DNA from 4 places in the Pleomorphomonas sp. T1.2MG-36 genome. Region 4 is predicted to be linked to each of the others. Evidence: predicted binding sites of a transcription regulator. Region 4 holds the regulator's gene; each other region holds the start of a gene.
The links. Region 4 encodes LexA, which represses DNA repair genes until DNA is damaged. Its sites were predicted from a motif close to TGTTCNNNNTGTGTTCNG; they were not measured.

Region 1: a site for LexA is predicted at 2,028-2,045, ahead of radA (DNA repair protein RadA). Genes of this name have one in related genera too.
Region 2: a site for LexA is predicted at 1,730-1,747, ahead of QQZ18_RS09805 (PA0069 family radical SAM protein). Genes of this name have one in related genera too.
Region 3: a site for LexA is predicted at 3,330-3,347, ahead of parE (DNA topoisomerase IV subunit B). Genes of this name have one in related genera too.

What each region holds. Positions count from the first base shown of each region.
Region 1 covers NZ_CATNLY010000012.1:454,524-459,262, reverse strand. Annotated here, with positions in the region: gene QQZ18_RS09055 (rhomboid family intramembrane serine protease) at 1-515, shown strand, start outside; gene QQZ18_RS09050 (CBS domain-containing protein) at 641-1,075, shown strand; gene QQZ18_RS09045 (hypothetical protein) at 1,300-1,506, shown strand; gene QQZ18_RS09040 (hypothetical protein) at 1,572-1,838, opposite strand; gene radA (DNA repair protein RadA) at 2,110-3,525, shown strand; gene QQZ18_RS09030 (CvpA family protein) at 3,648-4,343, shown strand; gene purF (amidophosphoribosyltransferase) at 4,628-4,739, shown strand, end outside.
Region 2 covers NZ_CATNLY010000012.1:623,308-628,046, reverse strand. Annotated here, with positions in the region: gene QQZ18_RS09815 (MBL fold metallo-hydrolase) at 1-77, opposite strand, end outside; gene QQZ18_RS09810 (metallopeptidase family protein) at 74-505, opposite strand; gene QQZ18_RS09805 (PA0069 family radical SAM protein) at 581-1,708, opposite strand; gene QQZ18_RS09800 (glycosyltransferase) at 1,902-2,603, shown strand; gene QQZ18_RS09795 (DUF1993 domain-containing protein) at 2,707-3,213, shown strand; gene QQZ18_RS09790 (site-specific DNA-methyltransferase) at 3,387-4,547, shown strand.
Region 3 covers NZ_CATNLY010000023.1:71,712-76,450, reverse strand. Annotated here, with positions in the region: gene QQZ18_RS11820 (SLC13 family permease) at 1-1,102, opposite strand, end outside; gene parE (DNA topoisomerase IV subunit B) at 1,174-3,219, opposite strand; gene QQZ18_RS11810 (hypothetical protein) at 3,442-3,648, shown strand; gene QQZ18_RS11805 (Hsp70 family protein) at 3,717-4,739, shown strand, end outside.
Region 4 covers NZ_CATNLY010000001.1:562,826-567,564, forward strand. Annotated here, with positions in the region: gene QQZ18_RS02705 (regulatory protein GemA) at 1-125, opposite strand, end outside; gene QQZ18_RS02710 (hypothetical protein) at 112-477, opposite strand; gene QQZ18_RS02715 (hypothetical protein) at 587-907, opposite strand; gene QQZ18_RS02720 (helix-turn-helix domain-containing protein) at 1,261-1,881, shown strand; gene lexA (transcriptional repressor LexA) at 2,247-2,960, shown strand; gene queA (tRNA preQ1(34) S-adenosylmethionine ribosyltransferase-isomerase QueA) at 3,060-4,148, opposite strand; gene QQZ18_RS02735 (HD-GYP domain-containing protein) at 4,281-4,739, shown strand, end outside.

The DNA of each region.
Region 1 (4,739 bases), on a different contig from region 4:
GGAGCCCCTTCACATACGTCTTCCTCAGTCCCACCTTGCAGAGCCTGATCTTCGACATGCTTTGGCTGGCCGCCTTTGGCACGGCGGTGGCGCGCCGGTTCGGGCCCTGGCGCTTCGTTCTCTTCACGGCGGCGGCCGCCGCCATCGGTGCCGGCTTGTTCTGGCTGTTGACCGGAAGCGGAGAGACGGTCCTGCTCGGTCCGAATTTCGTGGTCGCGGCCCTGCTTGGCGCCGCCATCCGCTTCATTTACTCGGCCGGGCTCGCCGGCATCCTGACCATGGGCGGCGACGCGTGGCGTCAGCCGGCCCTCGGCATCGTCGAGATGTGGTCGAACGTCCGCGTGCTGCAACTGCTCGGTTTCATCTTCGCCGCCAACGCGCTTTTCGCCATTCTCTATGCCTCTTCCGGCCTCGACGGTCGGGCGCTGTTGCAGAACGCGCTCGGCTATATTGTCGGCATCCTGCTGTTTTCCTTGTTCGATCCTCGGCCGACCGTCACCGATCGTGCCGGCTAAGGGAAAATCCTTAGATCTACCTTGCCATACCCTTCAATTCACTCCATCCTGTTCAAGGGACGACGGGGAAAGACCGCCGAACAATAGGCGGCCTCCTCGTCACGGAACAAGCTGGAGGGATGGAGATGACAACCGTCAGACAGATTCTGTCCGTCAAGGGCGAAGACGTGGTCACCGGCGACCGGTCGATGACGCTCGGGCAGGCGGTGGCGCGATTGGCCGGCAACAGGATCGGCGCGCTGATTTTCGTCGACGACGAACGCCACGTCATCGGCATTCTGTCGGAACGCGACATCGTCGCGTCTCTGGCGCTGCATGGCTCGCGCGTCCTTGAAGAGCTCGCGACCGCGCATATGACGCGCAAGGTCAGCACCTGCACGCGCGATGATATCGTCGAGGATCTCATGGACATGATGACCGCTGGCCGCTTCCGCCATCTGCCGGTGGTGGAGGACGGAAAACTGGTGGGCATGGTGTCGATCGGCGACGTCGTCAAGCATCGGGTGGCCGACATCGAGCATCAGGCGTCCGAGATCCGGAACTACCTTTTCACGACCTGAGTCCGCCGTTTTCCGGTGGATCCGGGCATGGTTTTCCACGGCTGCGACGCGGAGCCACGGTAAATGGAAAGAAATTCCGTTTTTGTGGCAGGCGGTTAGAACACCATCGCCTTATTACGCATGGCGGTGAGACTGAAATTGGTTGCGCTTCGGCAAGAGGTGATTAAGAATTCCTTCAAGCCCGATCGCTTGGGTGGGCGGCTTCGCAATGACGCGGCGGCCGCATGAACAACGGTTCCGCCGATGGCGGAGCTCATGAACAGGTTGAAACGTTCTGTTTCAGCGACCGTCCGGAAGACGATGCATTCGGCAACCGGCTGGTCGTGAAGACACGAAGGAGACCCGCGATGAGCCTAACCCGTAGCCTCAACACCCTCGTCGTCTGCGCGGCATTTCTGTTCGTCGTCGCCATTGTGGCCGGCGTGATCTGAAGGCGCAGTCCAGCCATTGAGAAGCCGATCGGCGAAGGCCCGCCGGTCGGCTTTTCCTTTGGCGATCAGGCGGCGATGATGATCCGCTCGACCTCGGCGCGGCGGGAGTCGAAGCGGCCGAAGATGCGCGCCGACAGGGCGCGCTCACCCTTCAGGACGATGGTGGCGTTGCCGTCGAACAGGCAGTCGACGGTGCTGATCGTGTTGGAATGCGTTTCGATGCGATCGAGTTCGGGCGCGTCGCCGCCGACGGCGAGGCTCCTCCAGGCCGGCGTGGCCTCGATCTGGAAGCGACGGAGGGCATCGGCGATCATGGTCTTGGTCGGGTTCATGGTGGATCCTTGGCTCCCGGCTACGGGAGAACACATACGCTAGAAGCGTTGTTTGTTGGCTAATGGCGACAAAACTAAGGCGTCGGAGCGCCCTGCGACCTTTGTCGCGCCCCGCGGCGGGCACCGCGCCCAACCCCTTGCCGAGATGCGTGTTTTTCTCTGCCTTGCACGATGTGACGATGTTTTTATGTGGACAAAACAGGAACGTTCGGTCATGTTTCGTCAACCCTCTCCGCAACTATCGCGGACGGAGGTCGGTACCGGAGACGTCATGGCCAAGCGCACCACTCAATTCGTCTGCCAATCCTGCGGCGCCGTCAGCCCGCGCTGGGTGGGCAAGTGCGAGGCGTGCGGCGCCTGGAACTCCTTCGTCGAGGAGGTCGGGGGCGGCGTCGGTATCGGTTCGGCCGTCTTCGGTCAGAAGGGCAGGCCGATGCGCAAGGGGCGCGTCGTTCCGCTGGTGGAGCTCTCGGGCGAGATCGCCCAGACCCCGCGCCTCGAATCGGGCATCGCCGAACTCGACCGCGTCACGGGTGGCGGCTTCGTGCGCGGCTCCGCCCTGCTTGTCGGTGGCGATCCCGGCATCGGCAAGTCGACACTGCTCATCCAGGCGGCGGCGACGCTGGCCCGCAAGGGCGCGCGCGTCGTCTACGTCTCCGGCGAAGAGGCCGTGGCGCAGGTGCGCCTCAGGGCCGAACGGCTGGGCCTTTCCGATGCGCCGGTGGCGCTCGCCGCCGAAACCTCCGTCGAGGACATCCTGACGACGCTGGCCAACGGCCCGGCGCCGGACCTAGTGGTCATCGACTCCATCCAGACGCTGTGGACGGAGGTGGTAGAATCCGGTCCCGGCACCGTGACGCAGGTGCGCACGGCTGCCCAGGCGATGGTCCGCTACGCCAAGGAAAGCGGCGCCACGGTCGTACTCGTCGGCCACGTCACCAAGGACGGTTCCATCGCCGGTCCGCGCGTCGTCGAGCACATGGTCGATGCCGTGCTCTATTTCGAGGGCGACGGCGCCCGACATTTCCGCGTGCTGCGTTCGGTCAAGAACCGTTTCGGCCCCACCGACGAGATCGGCGTTTTCGAGATGACCGGCGGCGGTTTGCGCGAGGTGCCGAACCCGTCGGAACTGTTCATGGGCGAGCGCGACGGCTCGTCGGCTGGCGCCGCCGTCTTCGCCGGCATGGAGGGCACGCGGCCCATGCTCGTCGAGATCCAGGCGCTGGTGGCGCCGACCTCGCTCGGAACGCCGCGCCGCGCCGTCGTCGGATGGGACGGCAGCCGCCTTGCCATGATCCTCGCCGTGCTGGAGGCTCACTGCGGCGTGCGCTTCGGCCAGCACGACGTCTACCTCGCCGTGGCGGGTGGGCTCCGCATCCAGGAGCCCGCGGCCGATCTCGCCGTCGCCGCGGCGCTGGTCTCCTCGCTGGCGGGGACGCCGCTCGGGCACGATTGCGTCTACTTCGGCGAGGTCAGCCTGTCGGGCGCCGTCCGGCCGGTAGCTCATGCCGCTTCCCGACTCAAGGAGGCCGAGAAGCTGGGCTTCGTTCGGGCCGTGGGGCCGAAGCTGACCAGCGGCGAGGCGCCGAACGGGCTGAAGCGGGCGGCCGTCGCCCAACTCGTCGATCTCGTCACGCGCATCGCGGCCGATGGCGCCGGCACGCCACGCCGAGAGCAGCGTGGATAAGCGAGCCGATGCTTCATGTCGTTGCCGTCGTTGATTGAATTTGCGAGTTGGGGCCATTACCGTTAATTCGGTAACGGCGTGAAGGAATCAGGGGCCGGGCTTCAGGCGCCAAAGGGGCAGAGATGTCGATTACGCTACTCGACGGGATCCTCATTGTGGTCATGCTGATCTCGGCGTTGCTCGCCATGATCCGTGGCTTCGTGCGCGAGGTGCTGTCGATCGCCGCCTGGGTCGCCGCCGCCATCGCCGCGTTCCTGCTCTACGACGACGTCCTGCCGTTCGTTCAGCCGCATATTTCGCAGAAGCAGCTGGCGCTGGTGGCGTCGGCCGGCGGCGTCTTCGTGCTGACGCTGATCATCGTCAGCTTCATCACCATGCGCATCTCCGACTACGTGCTCGACAGCCGCATCGGGCCGCTCGACCGCACGCTGGGGTTTGTGTTCGGCGCGGCGCGCGGACTGCTCCTCGTCGTCGTCGGCATGCTGTTCTTCAACTGGTTCATCCATGACGAGGCCTCGCAGCCGGCCTGGGTGGCGCAGGCGAAGTCGCGGCCCTTGCTCAACGCCCTCGGCGCCCAGTTGATGGCGGCGCTGCCCGAAGATCCCGAAAAGCAGATCCTCGACCAGTTCCAGAACCCGAGCGTCGACGACGGATCCGCCGTTCCCGATGGCGAGGACGCGCAGCCGCCAGCCGACGATGCGGCGCCCGGTGGTGCTGCCCCTGGCGCGGCCCCGGCTCCCAATGACGGCGCCTACCGGCAGGGCGAGCAGAACGGTCTCGATCAGCTCATCCAGTCGACCACGTCGCCCAAGCCATGAGCCGCCTTTTGGCAACGATATGCGAATGCGTCGGATCCGTCCGGCGCATTTGACGTTTTGAACACAGCGCCGAATGCATTATATGCCTGCCTGCGCGATGGTCTTCGGGCGTCCACGTCCTCTCGACGGGTTCGCGCGCCGCCGATGCGGAATCCGGCTGATCGAGTCGGCTTTTGCTTTTGCCTCTCGGAAAGTCCCGCCTGACGCCGGATTTTTCGGCATCCCCGGCCTTGCGAAGCAAGCCGCCGGGATCAGATGAAATCTCGAAAGTGGGTAGGCCGACCATGGACGATTTCACCCTCAGCCCATTCGCTGCCGCCGACGATGACGACCGTTTCCACGAGGAATGCGGCGTGTTCGGCGTGTTCGGCGTGGAAAACGCCTCGGCGCTCGCGG
Region 2 (4,739 bases), on a different contig from region 4:
CCCGGCACGCGCCCGTCGTAATAGGCGAACACACCCCGTGTCGGCTCCAGAATGCGCAAGGTGCTCGTGTCGGTCACGGTTCGTTGTCCTCGATGCCATACATGTCGTCGTCGCTGAGACCGAAATGGTGACCGATTTCGTGGACCAGCACGTGGGAGACAATATCTCCCAGCGTTTCCTCATGCTCGGCCCAATAGTCGAGGATGGGGCGGCGATAGAGCCAGACCCGGTTGGGAAGGCGGCCGGTTTCCGGCACGGCGGCGTCGTGTGCGAGGCCGGTGCCATGGAACAGGCCCAGAATGTCGAAATCGCTTTCGAGCTCCATTTCCTTGACGACTTCTTCGTCGGGAAAGTCGGCGACGCGGATCTCGATCTCGCCGGTCATCGCCCGGAAATCGGCCGGCAGTGCGGCATAGGCCTCCGCTGCCATCGTCTCGAAATCATCGAGCTCGGGCGCCTTGAGGTCTTTCCAGTCGAACTTGGCGCTCCCGCCGAAGAGTCTCATCGTTCTCTCCCTTGCCTTCCGTTGCCCTCACAAGTGTCGGCGGCGGAGGAGGGCGTCAAGGGGAGAGGCGCTCTTTCAGAACAGGCTCAGCTGAACGCCGCCGTTGCCCGGCTTCAGGAACTTCTCCGTATCGAGCTTGATCCGATGCTTGTTGAGGCCGAGGCGCTTGGCGGTCAGCTCGAACCTACGGCCGATCTGCCAGGCATAAGGACCGGTTCCGCGCATGCGCTTGCCCCATTCGGCATCGTAGTCCTTGCCGCCGCGCATCGACTTCAGGACGTTCATGACGTGCCGATAGCGGTCGGGCAGTTCGCGCAGCAGAAACTCGCGGAAGATCTCCGAGACCTCGAGCGGCAGACGCAGCAGCACGTAGCCGGCTTCGCGGGCGCCAAAGGTGTGGGCCGCTTCCAGGATGCGTTCGATCTCGCTGTCGGTAACTGCCGGGATGACGGGCGCCACCATGACGCCGACCGGAATGCCGGCTTCCGTGAGCTTCTGGATGGCGTCCAGGCGACGCTGAGGGCTGGAGGCGCGAGGCTCCATGGCGCGCGCCAGGCGGCGGTCGAGCGTGGTGATCGAGATCGCCACCTTGACGAGGCCCTGGGCGGCCATCGGCTGAAGAATGTCGATGTCGCGCAGGACGAGTGCCGACTTGGTGATGATCAGCGCCGGATGCTGGGTCTTTGCCAGCATCTCCAGCACGCGCCGGGTGACCTTCTGCTCCTTCTCGATCGGCTGGTAGGCATCGGTGGCCGTGCCGATGGCGATCACCTTGGGCTGGTAGGACGGAGCGCCGAGCTGGCGTTCCAGCACTTCGGCGGCATTGGTCTTGGCGTAAAGCCGGGTTTCGAAATCGAGCCCTGGCGACAGGCCGAGATAGGCGTGGTTCGGTCGGGCGTAGCAATAGATGCAGCCATGCTCGCAGCCCCGATAGGGGTTGAGGGACCGATCGAAGGCGATGTCGGGGCTGTCGTTGCGGGTGATCACCGATCGCGCCGGCTCGATCTGCACCGTCGTCTTGAACGGCGGCAGCTCCTCACCGTCGCCCCAGCCGTCGTCGAAGCCCGTCCGGGCATAAGCCTCGAACCGACCCGATGGGTTGATGCCCGCGCCCCGGCCGCGCCGGCGCCCGGCGACAATCGCCGTGTCGGCGATCTCCGGCGCCGGAATGGGCTCAATGGGGTGTTGGCATGCGATGTTCATGGTTTGATCTTATGCCCGAATGAGAACAGGTCAAGAACATTCTCGAGGTATCCACGGCCAAGGGTGCTTGGGAGGTTTGACGCCGGCCGTCTGTCGTTCGGGCGCGGGCGTCACGGCTCTGCCGGAGGCGGCTATTGCCTGTCAGCGTTAGGACGGGCTCGCACTTCCCAGGAAAACCAGCTAGAACGAAAGTATGATTTCGGTCGTCATTCCTACCCGGAACAGCGAGGAGGCCCTCGCGCGCACGCTTTCGACGCTGGTTACCGCCGCCGCCGACGGTACGGTGCGCGAGGTGGTCGTGGTTGACGGCGGCTCCGACGACCAGACGCGCCTCGTCGCCGAGGGGACGGGCTGCGATCTGATATCCGGTTCGGGCGGTGCCTGGTCGCGTTGCGCCATCGGTGCGGCCGCCGCCCAGCGTGGCGACTTTCTGATGTTCCTGCGTCCCGGCGTGCTGCTCGATCCCGGTTGGGAGAGCGACTTCCAGGCGATGGCCGAGCGTCGTCTCCGGCATGGCGATAGCCGTTTCGCCGCCGTTTTCCGTCTCGCGTCCGACGATGACACGCTCGGCGGAAGCCTGAAGCACTATCTTCTGCGTCTGTTCAGCCGCTGCGCCGGCGTGACGCACCCCGATCAGAGCCTGATCATTTCCCGGAGTTATTTTCGGGAACTCGGCGGGTTCAGCCGTCGTGACGGTCTGGCTGGCGTCGATCTTATTCGTCGCGTCGGGCGTCGGCGCCTTTTGCGCCTCAGGACGCCGATCGTGCGAGTGACCGCCGATGGACAGAGCGATACGCTGACGGGCGGCGGCGCCGCCGGCGCATTGGCGGCCTTGCTGCTCGCCATCCGTCTGCCGGTCGGCGTCGTCGCTGGGCTCACCGGCCGGCGGGCCTGACCCCCTCTCCGAGAGTTGACTGGTTATGACGGCGGCGGCTCGCTAATCAGTCACACCGAACCGGGCGCCTATTGAAGGCGTTCCGCCAGCCGGGGGGAATCCCATGACCATCGAACTCCATGCCATCTCCGCGCCCATCTTCACGGCGCGTCTCAAGTCCCTTGTCCATCTCCTGAAGATCGGCGAGGCCGAAGGTCCGGCTCGCGGCCTGTCGGAAGAGGCGCTGCTCGGCGCCCGGCTCGCTCCGGATATGTTCGAGTTGAAGCGGCAGGTTCAGATCGCGACGGATCACGCCAAGGGCGCCATGGCCCGTCTCGCCGGGCTCGACGTTCCCTCCTTCCCAGATAACGAACAGACCTTCGCCGAGCTTTACGCCCGCATCGACAAGACACTCGCCTTCGTTGCATCGGTTCAGGCGACTTCGGTTAATGGCCGCGAGGAAACGATCGTCACGCTGAAGCTCCGGCAGGAAACGATGGAGCTTACGGCGATCGATTATCTTCAGGGTTTTGCCTTGCCCAACTTCTATTTTCACCTGACTACCGCCTACGACATCCTGCGGCATCTCGGCATGCCCGTAGGCAAGCGCGATTTTCTCTGGCGCGAGTGAGGGGAGGGCGCCTGCCCGCCCCGGACGTCGGATATGGTTAACAAACCATTGAAATAATTAATCAATGACGAGACTCGTCGCTTAACTCCGAATTTACCCTGCCGGAGCAGATTGGTTTCCGGCAGGGGCGTGAAGACCCCCTCCTGTTTGTTTTGCGTCGGAGTGGGAGAGCCATGAGTGTACTGCGTCAGCGGGCGGCTGCGTCGTCGTCCGAGGTTTCTTTCCACTCCCCTGCCGCGTTCGCCGCGCCCGACTGGCTCGACAGCGTCATCGTCGGCGACTGCGTCGCCGCGCTGGAACGCCTGCCGAAGGCATCGGTCGATCTGATTTTTGCCGATCCGCCCTACAACCTGCAACTCGGCGGCGACCTTACCCGTCCCGACCAGTCGAAGGTCGATGCCGTCGACGACGACTGGGATCGCTTCGACAGCTTCGAGGCGTACGACGCTTTCACCCGCGCCTGGCTGCTTGCCTGCCGTCGCGTGCTGAAGCCGACCGGCACCATCTGGGTAATCGGCTCGTATCACAACATCTTCCGTGTCGGTTCGATCATGCAGGACCTCGGGTTCTGGGTGCTCAACGACATCATCTGGCGCAAGGCCAACCCGATGCCCAACTTCAAGGGCAAGCGCTTCACCAACGCGCATGAAACGCTGATCTGGGCGTCGCGCGACCGGGAGGCCAAGGGCATCACGTTCAATTACGAGGCCATGAAGGCCTTCAACGACGACCTTCAGATGCGCTCGGACTGGCTGCTGCCGATCTGCACCGGCGGCGAACGGCTGAAGACGGCCGATGGCGACAAGGTCCATCCGACACAGAAGCCGGAAGCGCTGCTCTGGCGCGTGCTGACGTCATCGTCCAAGCCCGGTGACGTCGTCCTCGATCCGTTTCTCGGCACCGGCACCTCGGCTGCCGTGGCCAAGAAGCTCGGCCGCCATTACGTCGGTGTCGAGCGCGACAGCACCTATGCCAATTTCGCCAAGGTGAGGATCGCCTCCGTCGAGCGGGCGCCGGACGAGGGGCTCGCCGTGGTCACGCCGAAGCGGGCCGAACCGCGCATCCCCTTCGGTTCGCTGATCGAGGCGGGCCTGATCCGTCCGGGCGACAGGCTGTGCGACGCCCGCCGCCGCCACGTTGCCACGGTTCGCGCCGATGGCTCGATCTCAGCCGGCACCGTCGCCGGGTCTATTCACAAGGTGGGCGCGTCGCTGCAAGGGCTCGAAGCCTGCAATGGCTGGACCTACTGGCATGTCGAGACCAAGGGCGCGCTGGTGCTGATCGACGAGTTGCGCGGTCGCATCCGCAGCGAACTCGCGGCTGCCGGCGCCTGAAGAGAGCCGTTAACGAAAGAAGGCTCCCCGATCATTCGGAGAGCCATTTCTTTAATGGCGCCTGTTTTTCAAACCCGTGCCATTCGGCATGCGGGGTTGGCATACCCTCAAAATCTGTATCGTTCGACCTGTCACGCCGGATTAGCCCAACCCGACGCGGGCCGACCTAATGACTGTCGGGTCACGCCCTAA
Region 3 (4,739 bases), on a different contig from region 4:
CAAGCGGACCTGCGAGGGCCCTGGAGCCCTGCTTCATACCGATGACGGACAAGCCGTGGATCGTGCGGAACCGGCTTGTCACCGGGGTCTGGCCGACAAGTTCGGAGCTCGGCGTGACAATCGCCTCGGCCATTCCGATCTCGTCGGCGCCGTCGAGGAAATAGGTCCCGCTGAGGGGGAGGGTGGCGAGGTGGTGCTCGCGGCCAAAGGCATCCACGTCGAAGGCCTTGCCGAAGATGTCGATCAGCAGGACATCGCCAGAGGCAAGCTGCGTCGACGCTTCGGGACGGATCAGGTCGCGGCCGAACCGCCCGGCCCGCTCGATGGCGACGATGTTGACACCGACGCTGGCACGAAGATCCAGCTCTCCCAATCGCCGGCCGACAAGATCCGAGGTTGGATCGATGCGGAGACGCGCCTCGCGAGCTGCAAGGCCGTACTCGTCGATCCAGTCCTTGAGGCCGGGGCGAGCGGCCGCGCCCACGGCGGGCGTCGAGCCCGGCAGGAAGCGTCGGACCAGCAGCATGTAGAAAATGGCAAGCACCAGCACCGGCAAACCGAAGGGCGTGAACGCGAAGAAGCCGAAGCCGTCATGACCCCGCCGGACCAGTTCGGCATTCACCACCATGTTCGGAGGCGTCGCAACCAGCGTCATCATGCCGGAGATGAGAGCGGCCATGGAGAGCGGCATCATCAGATGGCCGGGCGGCAGGCGCATGTTGCGCGCGATGCGAAGCACGATCGGGATGAAGATGGCGACGACCCCGGTCGAACTCATGAATGCACCGAGGCCGGCCACCGCCAACATGAGGAGGACGACCAGCCGCGCTTCGCTGCCGCCGGCCGCCCGCGCAATCAATCCGCCCAGTGCACCGGCGACGCCTGTCCGCACCAGCGCATCGCCAATCACGAACAGGGCCGCGATCAGGATGACGCTCTGGTCGGAAAAGCCAGCAAGCGCTTCCTGCGCATCAATGACGCCGGTAAGCGGCAAGGCCGCGATCACCATCAGCGCCACGACGTCCATCGACGGTCTGCCACGGGCGAACAGCCCCACGGCAATGACGAGCAGGGCGAGGACGACGGCGAGATCGGCGGTCATGTAGGCTCCCGGCAGGTACAGAGCCGCCGACAGTAAGGCGACCCATCAGCCGACGCCAGCCCGGCCCGGTATCAGATGTCCAGATCCTCGGCGAACTCGGCATTCTCCTGGATGAACTGGAAGCGGCCTTCCGGTTTGTTGCCCATCAGACGCTCGACCGAGTCCGCCGTCTGCTCCGCTTCGTCCTCCACCAGCAAGACGCGCAAGAGCGTGCGCGTCTTCTTGTCCATGGTGGTCTCCTTGAGCTGCGACGGCATCATTTCGCCGAGGCCCTTGAAGCGACCGATTTCCGGTTTCTTGTTCTTGAAGACGGTGCGCAACAGGTCTTCGCGATGGGCGTCGTCGCGAGCGTAGATGGTCTTGCCGCCGTGGGTCAGGCGGTAAAGCGGGGGCACTGCGAGATAGAGATGGCCGCCGCGGATGAGCTGGGGCATCTCGCGATAGAAGAAGGTGATCAGCAGCGACGCGATATGGGCGCCGTCGACGTCGGCATCGGTCATCACGATCACCTTGTCATAGCGGAGATCGTCTTCCCGATAGTGCGAGCGAGTGCCGCAGCCGAGCGCCTGCAACAGGTCGGACAGCAGCTGATTGGACGTCACCTTGTCGCGGCCGGCGCTTGCCACGTTGAGGATCTTGCCGCGCAGCGGCATCACCGCCTGGCTGGCGCGATCGCGCGCCTGCTTGGCCGAACCACCGGCCGAGTCGCCCTCGACGATGAACAGTTCGGATCCTTGGGCGGCGTTCTGCGTGCAGTCGGCGAGCTTGCCGGGCAGGCGCAGCTTGCGCACCGCGCTCTTGCGCAGAACGTCCTTTTCCTGACGGCGACGCAGGCGCTCGTCGGCACGCTCGACGATCCAGTCGAGGAGGCGGCCGGACTGCTGCGGCGAGGCGGTCAGCCAATGGTCGAAAGCGTCCTTCACCGCCGTCTCGACGATGCGCGCGGCTTCGGCGGTGGACAGCTTGTCCTTGGTCTGGCCGACGAACTCTGGCTCGCGCACGAAGACCGACAGCATGGCGCCGGCCGAGGTCATCACGTCCTCGGGCATCACCTGAGCGACGCGCTTGTTGCCAGCCATTTCGCCATAGGCCTTGAGCGACCGGGTGAGGGCGAGGCGAAGGCCCTGCTCGTGGGTGCCGCCATCCGGCGTCGGGATGGTGTTGCAGTAGGAGTTGACGAAGCCATCGCCGGCAAACCACGAGACGGCCCACTCGACGGTACCGTGGCCGCCACCACCGACACGGCCGGCAAACAGGTCATCGGTGACCCGCTTCTCACCATCAAGTGCTTCGACCAGGAAGTCCTTGAGGCCGCCGGGGAACTTGAACACCGCCTCGGCCGGCGTCTTCGAGCCTTCGATCAGCGACGGGTCGCAGGACCAGCGAATTTCGATGCCACCAAAGAGGTAGGCTTTCGACCGGGCCATCGTGAAGATGCGCGCCGGCTCGAACCGCGCTTCTTCTCCGAAAATCTGCGGGTCCGGCTTGAAGCGCGTCTTGGTGCCGCGCCGGTTCATGGTTTCGCCAAGCCGCTGCAAGCCACCCTGCGGCACGCCGCGCGAGAAGCTTTGCTTGTAGAGCTGGCGGCCGCGCGCCACCTCGACGTCGAGCCACTCGGACAGGGCGTTGACCACAGAAACGCCGACGCCGTGCAAGCCGCCCGACGTCTCGTAAACCTTGCTGTCGAACTTGCCGCCGGCATGCAGCGTGCACAGGATCACCTCGAGCGCCGACTTGCCGGGAAACTTGGGATGCGGATCGACCGGAATGCCACGGCCGTTGTCGTTGACGGTCAGGAACCCGTCCGCGTCGAGGCGCACCTCGATCCACGAGGCATGGCCTGCAACCGCCTCGTCCATCGAGTTGTCGATCACCTCGGCGAACAGGTGGTGCATGGCCTTGTCGTCGGTGCCGCCGATATACATGCCCGGCCGCCGGCGTACTGGCTCCAGTCCCTCCAAAACCTCGATGGCCGACGCGTCGTAGACGGCTTCCGCCTGTGCGGGGGTTTCGACGCGCGCACGCGCTGATTTGGGCGCGCGAACGGTCACCGCCGCCGCCTGAGCCGCCGTGCTTGCCGGCGGGGGGAGTGTTCCGAACAGGTCGTCCTTTTCCATGCGTTCCGTCTTCGTCCATGGGCCGGCGCCACCGGCCATCCCGCTTCCGCCGGGCAACGCTGATTCGCGCGCTCCGGAGTTTGCCACGCCGGCGGTGGAAGCGCCAATCTCGTTCTATATGTGTTCCGGCTCGTACACCGGCGATCTGGGTACCGTCAACGCCGTTGAGGCGTTCTTAACTCTGGCGGCGGCAAGCTCCGATACGTTCATTGGTGGTTTGTCATGCGTCGAAACCAGTATCAAGATGCCGTGCTCCGGGAACTCGGGGCCGTCCACACCCATGCCTTCGTCGCCGGCCATCGCCTTGGCGGCATGCGGCGCCATCTTCAGGAGGTGGCGGCCGAACCGCCGCTGACCGGCGGCCTCTTCGCGCTGCCGGCCGTCTTGGTGCTATTGTCGTTGACGGCGCTGGTCTTCCTGCTCGCTTGATTTTGCCGCTGGCAATCGACGCCGCGAAGCGCTAGGGAAACCGCCCCCCAATTATTCGGAGAGCGGTCATGGCGGCGGCAGGCCTCGATTTCGGCACGTCCAATACCACCCTCGGCGTCGTCACCGGCGGCCGGGCCGAAATGGTGCGTCTCGAAGGCGGCGAGGACACGCTGCCAAGCGCCACCTTCTATTATCAGGATGGATCGATCGCTGTCGGTCGCGCCGCCATTGCCGCCTATGTCGGTGGCGAGCACGGCCGCCTGATGCGGGCACTGAAGTCGGTCCTCGGTTCGGCCCTGATGGACGAGACGACGTTGGTCGGCAAGAGCCGCGTCAAGTTCCGCGACGTGCTGAAGCGTTACCTTGCGGAAGTGAAGAAGCGCGGCGAGGTGGTGGCCGGCGCGCCACTCACCCACCTCGTCCACGGCCGGCCGGTGCATTTCGTCGATGGCAACCCGGAGGCCGACCGACTGGCGGAGGCGACGCTGCATTCCATCGCTCGCGATCTCGGCTTCGAGGAGGTTTCCTTCCAGTACGAGCCCATCGCGGCCAGCCTCGATTACGAGCAGCAGCTTTCCGGCGAAGAACTGGCGCTGATCGCCGACATCGGCGGCGGCACCTCCGACTTTTCCATCGTCCGCCTCGGGCCGGAGCGGGCAAAGAAAGCCGAGCGCGTCTCCGACGTGCTGGCCAACGACGGCGTGCGCATCGGCGGCACCGATTTCGACCGCCACCTCAGTCTCGGCACGGTGATGCCGCTTCTGGGCTTTCGTTCCAAGCTCGCCCGCGGCGAGCTCGACGTGCCCTCGGTCTATTATCACGACCTCGCCACATGGTCGGCGATCAACCGTCTCTATGAACCCCGCATTCATCGCGAACTCGTCGACCTCGAAAAGCGCGCCGCCAAGCCGGAGCTCATCCACCGCCTGATGCGGGTGGTCGACGACGAGCGCGGCCACACCCTCTCCATCGACGTGGAGGCAGCCAAGATCTCCGTCGCGGAGCATGGCGTGGTCACCGTGCCGTTCGATTGGCTGGAACGCGGCCTTTCCACCGATATCGACCATTCCGAGCTTGTCCGTCACACCGGC
Region 4 (4,739 bases):
CCCGCAAAGCGGGCGAGCACGTCGCGATAGGTGGCGTCGTCGAGCTTCAGCTCTGCCACCGCCATGTGGATGACAGCGAGCTGCTTCCGACCGATGCGATGAACCGGGGCTTCAGGCTGCGGCATTGCCGACTCCCGTCGCCACACGCTCCAAATGGCCGCTCCCTATGCCAACGGCAGACGATACGATGTGCTTCACCAGATCCCGCCGCACGCCATGCATGGCGGCAACCTCGTCAAGGTTTCGCAGCTCGAACTTCTCGGCACGGATGTTCGCAATCTCTTCGCCTAAAGCGTCACTCGTGTCCCGAAGAATGTTAGTCTGTCCGGAAATCAGCAATTCGACACCAGTGGAGATGAAATTCACGTCCTCACCATCACGAATGGTCCGTTCCAGAAGAACGGCCATCGCCGATAGACAGCTTGTCGCCTTGTCGATCTCGTCCAGCAACTCGCCAACCTTCCTTCTATTGTCCATGGTATTTTCTCCTCTCTACTTCAACGATCTGAAAGCAGTCTCATCGTGTCGCCAGCGTCCGCGTTTCTAAACGTGGCTGCGTCCCTGAGATTTGGCAGACGTATCGGGCCTATTTCGCCGGCAAGCTTGCGTGCGTCTTGGAGAAGGCGAACGGTTTGGCGGATAGATTTCTTGAGCCCAAAGGCAACCAGCGCCTCATAAGCTGCGGCGCCATCAACGCCGTAGACTTGTGTGTTTGAAGAAGTTCAACGGACATCGCTTTTTCATTGGATTGGCAGTGATCGGCGATTGCTGCCGATTTGCCGATGCCGGCGGGGCCGACAATAAGGATGGTGCCGACTGCCGGAAGAAGCTGCATAGCTTCATGGATCCGCCTGGAGATCGATGTTGGCGCGAATTTCTCGGGGCGCTCCGGTCGCTTGAGGTTCATACTTTTTGCCCCATGGCTGCGATCATCCGCGTGTTTATGTCCTCGGCCTGCCGATGCTTCGTGCGCTGCTCCTCGATCTCTCGATCGAGCCGCCCTTGCGGCGTTTCCCGCAATTTCTCGGCAATCTCGGAAACTCGCTCTGAATAGGTGACGGTGCCCGCGATCGGTGCGGATGGAAGCTGGGGCTACCGCTCTCACGGTTCGTACGTTGTAGCCGCGCAAACGCGCCCACTCGGCAAGCGAGACGCCCTCTCGCTCCATCTGCGACATGACTAGGGCCGTGGCATTTGGCATTTTCTATAATCCATGCTTCATTATCGAAACATGGAATCATAATGTCACGGTAATGTGTCATGTCAAGTCAACCAAACCGCAAAATTTTCGATACTGAAACATTGCGCGCAATCGGAACCCGCATTCGCGAGGCGAGAGGCGAGACCACCCAGGAGGTCTTCGCAGCAATGATTGGCGTCACACGTTCGGCGCTGACCAACTATGAAGCGGGACGGCGATTGCCCAATGATATTGTTCTACGCAAGATCAGTGAGGTCTCAGGCAAATCAGCGCCGTACATTTTATTCGGAAACACAATAACTCCATTTGAAGAATACAAAAGAGACATAAATCAACTAATAATGGAGAAATCACAAAAACGACCAGGGTTCATTCCACGATTTCAAATATCAGATGACGAGATAGCCCTTATTTCTCTTTTCCGATTGGTATATATCTATGATAATGGTCTCGATATTGTCGAATACATCCTGAAAAAGGCAAAAGAAGCAATACAAACTGAGGTTGAATTCTCGGGAGCACCCGTTTTTTGGGGAATGGGATACGTAGAACAGCTTGAGGATGTTCTAAAGAGGCGATACTTCCAGGAAGGTTTTGATCCAGACTTTTCGTATTGGGTCACTTTTTGGGAAGAGAAGCGCGCTCGGGAAGAAGCCGCCACTGAAGGCGGTGACAAATAGGGTTACAACACCGCTCAACCAAGGTTCCGTCGCTCACCGGTGGTTTACCAATAACAATTGCAAAAACAAACACTTAATAAATACGTGTCGGAGTTTGGTATAGGGTTTCGAATGGTTACCAATTGCGGACCCGAATTCATAAATAAAATCAATCGCTTATCTCCAAACTCCGACATTTAATTATCGGAGTCCAACGACATTTATTTATTGCGCGTCCATTTTCCTTGCTTTTCCGGCCTCGCCGGAACCCCGACCGGCAATCCCCATTGCGGAACACACACGGAACATGTTAACTCTGTTCGTGATTTGTACCGAATCGCGTTTCGGCGCAACCGATGCGCCGGCCGACCAGCGGGGACCAGACGATGCTCACGCGCAAACAGCTCGAACTCCTGATGTTCATTCATGAGCGTCTGAAAGAGTCGGGCGTGCCGCCATCCTTCGACGAGATGAAGGACGCGCTGGATCTCAAGTCGAAATCCGGCATCCACCGTCTCATCACGGCCCTCGAAGAGCGCGGCTTCATCCGCCGCCTGCCAAACCGAGCGCGGGCACTCGAAGTCATCAAGCTGCCCGAAACCATGCAGCCGGGGATCGGCCGCGCCCGCAAGGGCTTTGCGCCGGCGGTGATCGAAGGCGACGGCGGCCGCAAGGCTCCGCCGGCCAGCGCCGCCTCGCCCGCGCTCGACAGTCGCGACACCGTGCCCGTGCCGGTCATGGGGCGCATCGCCGCCGGTGTGCCGATCGCCGCCATACAGAACCAGTCGCATATCCTGCATGTACCGATCGATCTTGTGACCGGCGGCGAGCACTACGCCCTTGAGGTTCGTGGCGACTCGATGATCGAGGCCGGCATCCTCGATGGCGATACCGTCGTCATCAAGAAGTCCGACACAGCGGACTCCGGCGACATTATTGTGGCGCTGGTGGACGATGAAGAAGCCACGCTGAAGCGGCTGAGGCGCAAGGGCGCCTCCGTGGCCCTTGAAGCCGCCAATCCAGCCTATGAGACGCGCATTTTCGGACCCGATCGCGTGCGCATCCAGGGCCGTCTCGTGGCACTGATGCGTCGCTATTGACCGTTCGCTGATGGTAGGGGACTGGCGCAGGCAACCGCGCCCGCCGTCGACGACTGAAGAGGTCGTCGAATCCCCCTGCTGAGTTGCGCGCCCATCTGCCTACTTGAGCAACCGGCTTTCCTGCGACGGGTGCAGCAGCGACGTGTCTCCGTAGGAATAGAACCGGTAACCGTCGGCAATGGCGTGGGCGTAGGCGGCGCGCATGGTCTCTAGACCGGAGAACGCCGACACCAGCATGAACAGCGTCGATTTCGGCAGATGAAAGTTCGTCATCAGCAGATCGACAGCGCGAAAGCGATATCCCGGCGTGATGAAGATGTCGGTCGCTCCGGCAAACGGTTTGACCTGTCCATCTTCGCCGGCCGCGCTCTCCAGCAGGCGCAGCGAGGTCGTGCCGACGGCCACCACCCTGCCCCCGCGCTCGCGAACGGCATTGAGCGCGTCTGCGGTCTCCGCCGAGACGTGACCGATTTCGGCATGCATCTTGTGGTCCTCGGTATCGTCCACCTTCATGGGAAGGAAGGTGCCGGCGCCGACATGCAGCGTCACGAAATGCCGGTCGATGCCGCGTGCCGTGAGACGATCTAGAAGCTCCGGGGTGAAATGCAGCCCGGCCGTCGGCGCGGCGACCGCCCCGCTCTCACGCGCATAGACGGTCTGGTAGTCCGCCCGATCATGCTCATCCTCGGCCCGGCGCGCGGCGATATAGGGCGGTAATGGAATGTGGCCGACCGTTATCAGCGCCAAGTCGAGATCCGGTCCGGAGCGATCGAAGGCCAGGGTAACCTCTCCGTCCCCGCCCTTCTCCGCAACGACCGCGCCTAGAGGAGATGCGTCCGGATGGGAGCCGGAGAACACCACGCGGTCGCCCGCACGCAGCTTGCGCGCACCTTTGACGAACGCCCGCCAGCGATCGGGAGCCTCACGCATGTGCAACGTGGCCGACAGACGAACGGGCTCGCCCCCCTCGCGATCGCGACGCCCCTCGAGCTGGGCTGGGATGACCTTGGTGTCGTTGAACACCAACGCGTCGCCCGGCCGCAGAAGATCGGCAAGATCGCGCGCATGCCGATCCTCGAGAGGTTCACCCGGCTTCACCACGAGAAGGCGCGATGCGTCGCGCGGAACGGCGGGGCGAAGGGCAATTCGCTCGGGTGGCAGATCGAAATCGAAGGCTGAAACTTGCATGACCCTGCATAGGCACGGCCATCGCGAAAGGCAACGGTCAACCAACAGCGCGATCCGATCGATTACCCGGATCAGAGCCCCAGAGATGCGTCCGAGTGGTTGCCCGCCCGAAGGATGGTCCGTCGAAACGTTTTGGATAGATCCACTTTATCTAGAATTTTACGACGCTTCGCACTCGTCCCCGTAGGCTTCTTAACGGCGCCCGGCCCGCATGTTAGAACCCGTCCAACATTCGTGACAGGCCTCGAACCGGTCCGCAACGCACCCCATTCTGATGCCTCACCTTGGAGCTCCCGGATCGTGGACAACACGCGATTTTCTCCGCCAGAGGCTGACAACGTTGTCACCTCTTCCATGGTAGCCTCGAATGGACGGCTGGGCGGCACACCCCGAAGCCTCCAGGAACGCCACCCCGTTTCCATCCACATCGTCTCCGAGAGTCACGCACTCCATGCGACGACGGCAACGATGGTTTCGGAGCTGGGATTCGCACTCTCCGGGGGCGTTGACAGCGACGGGCAGGACGGTGGGGCGCTCACGCTGATCGCCGGTGAGGCTTTCGCGCCCGATTTTCTCAACCGGGTGCTGACC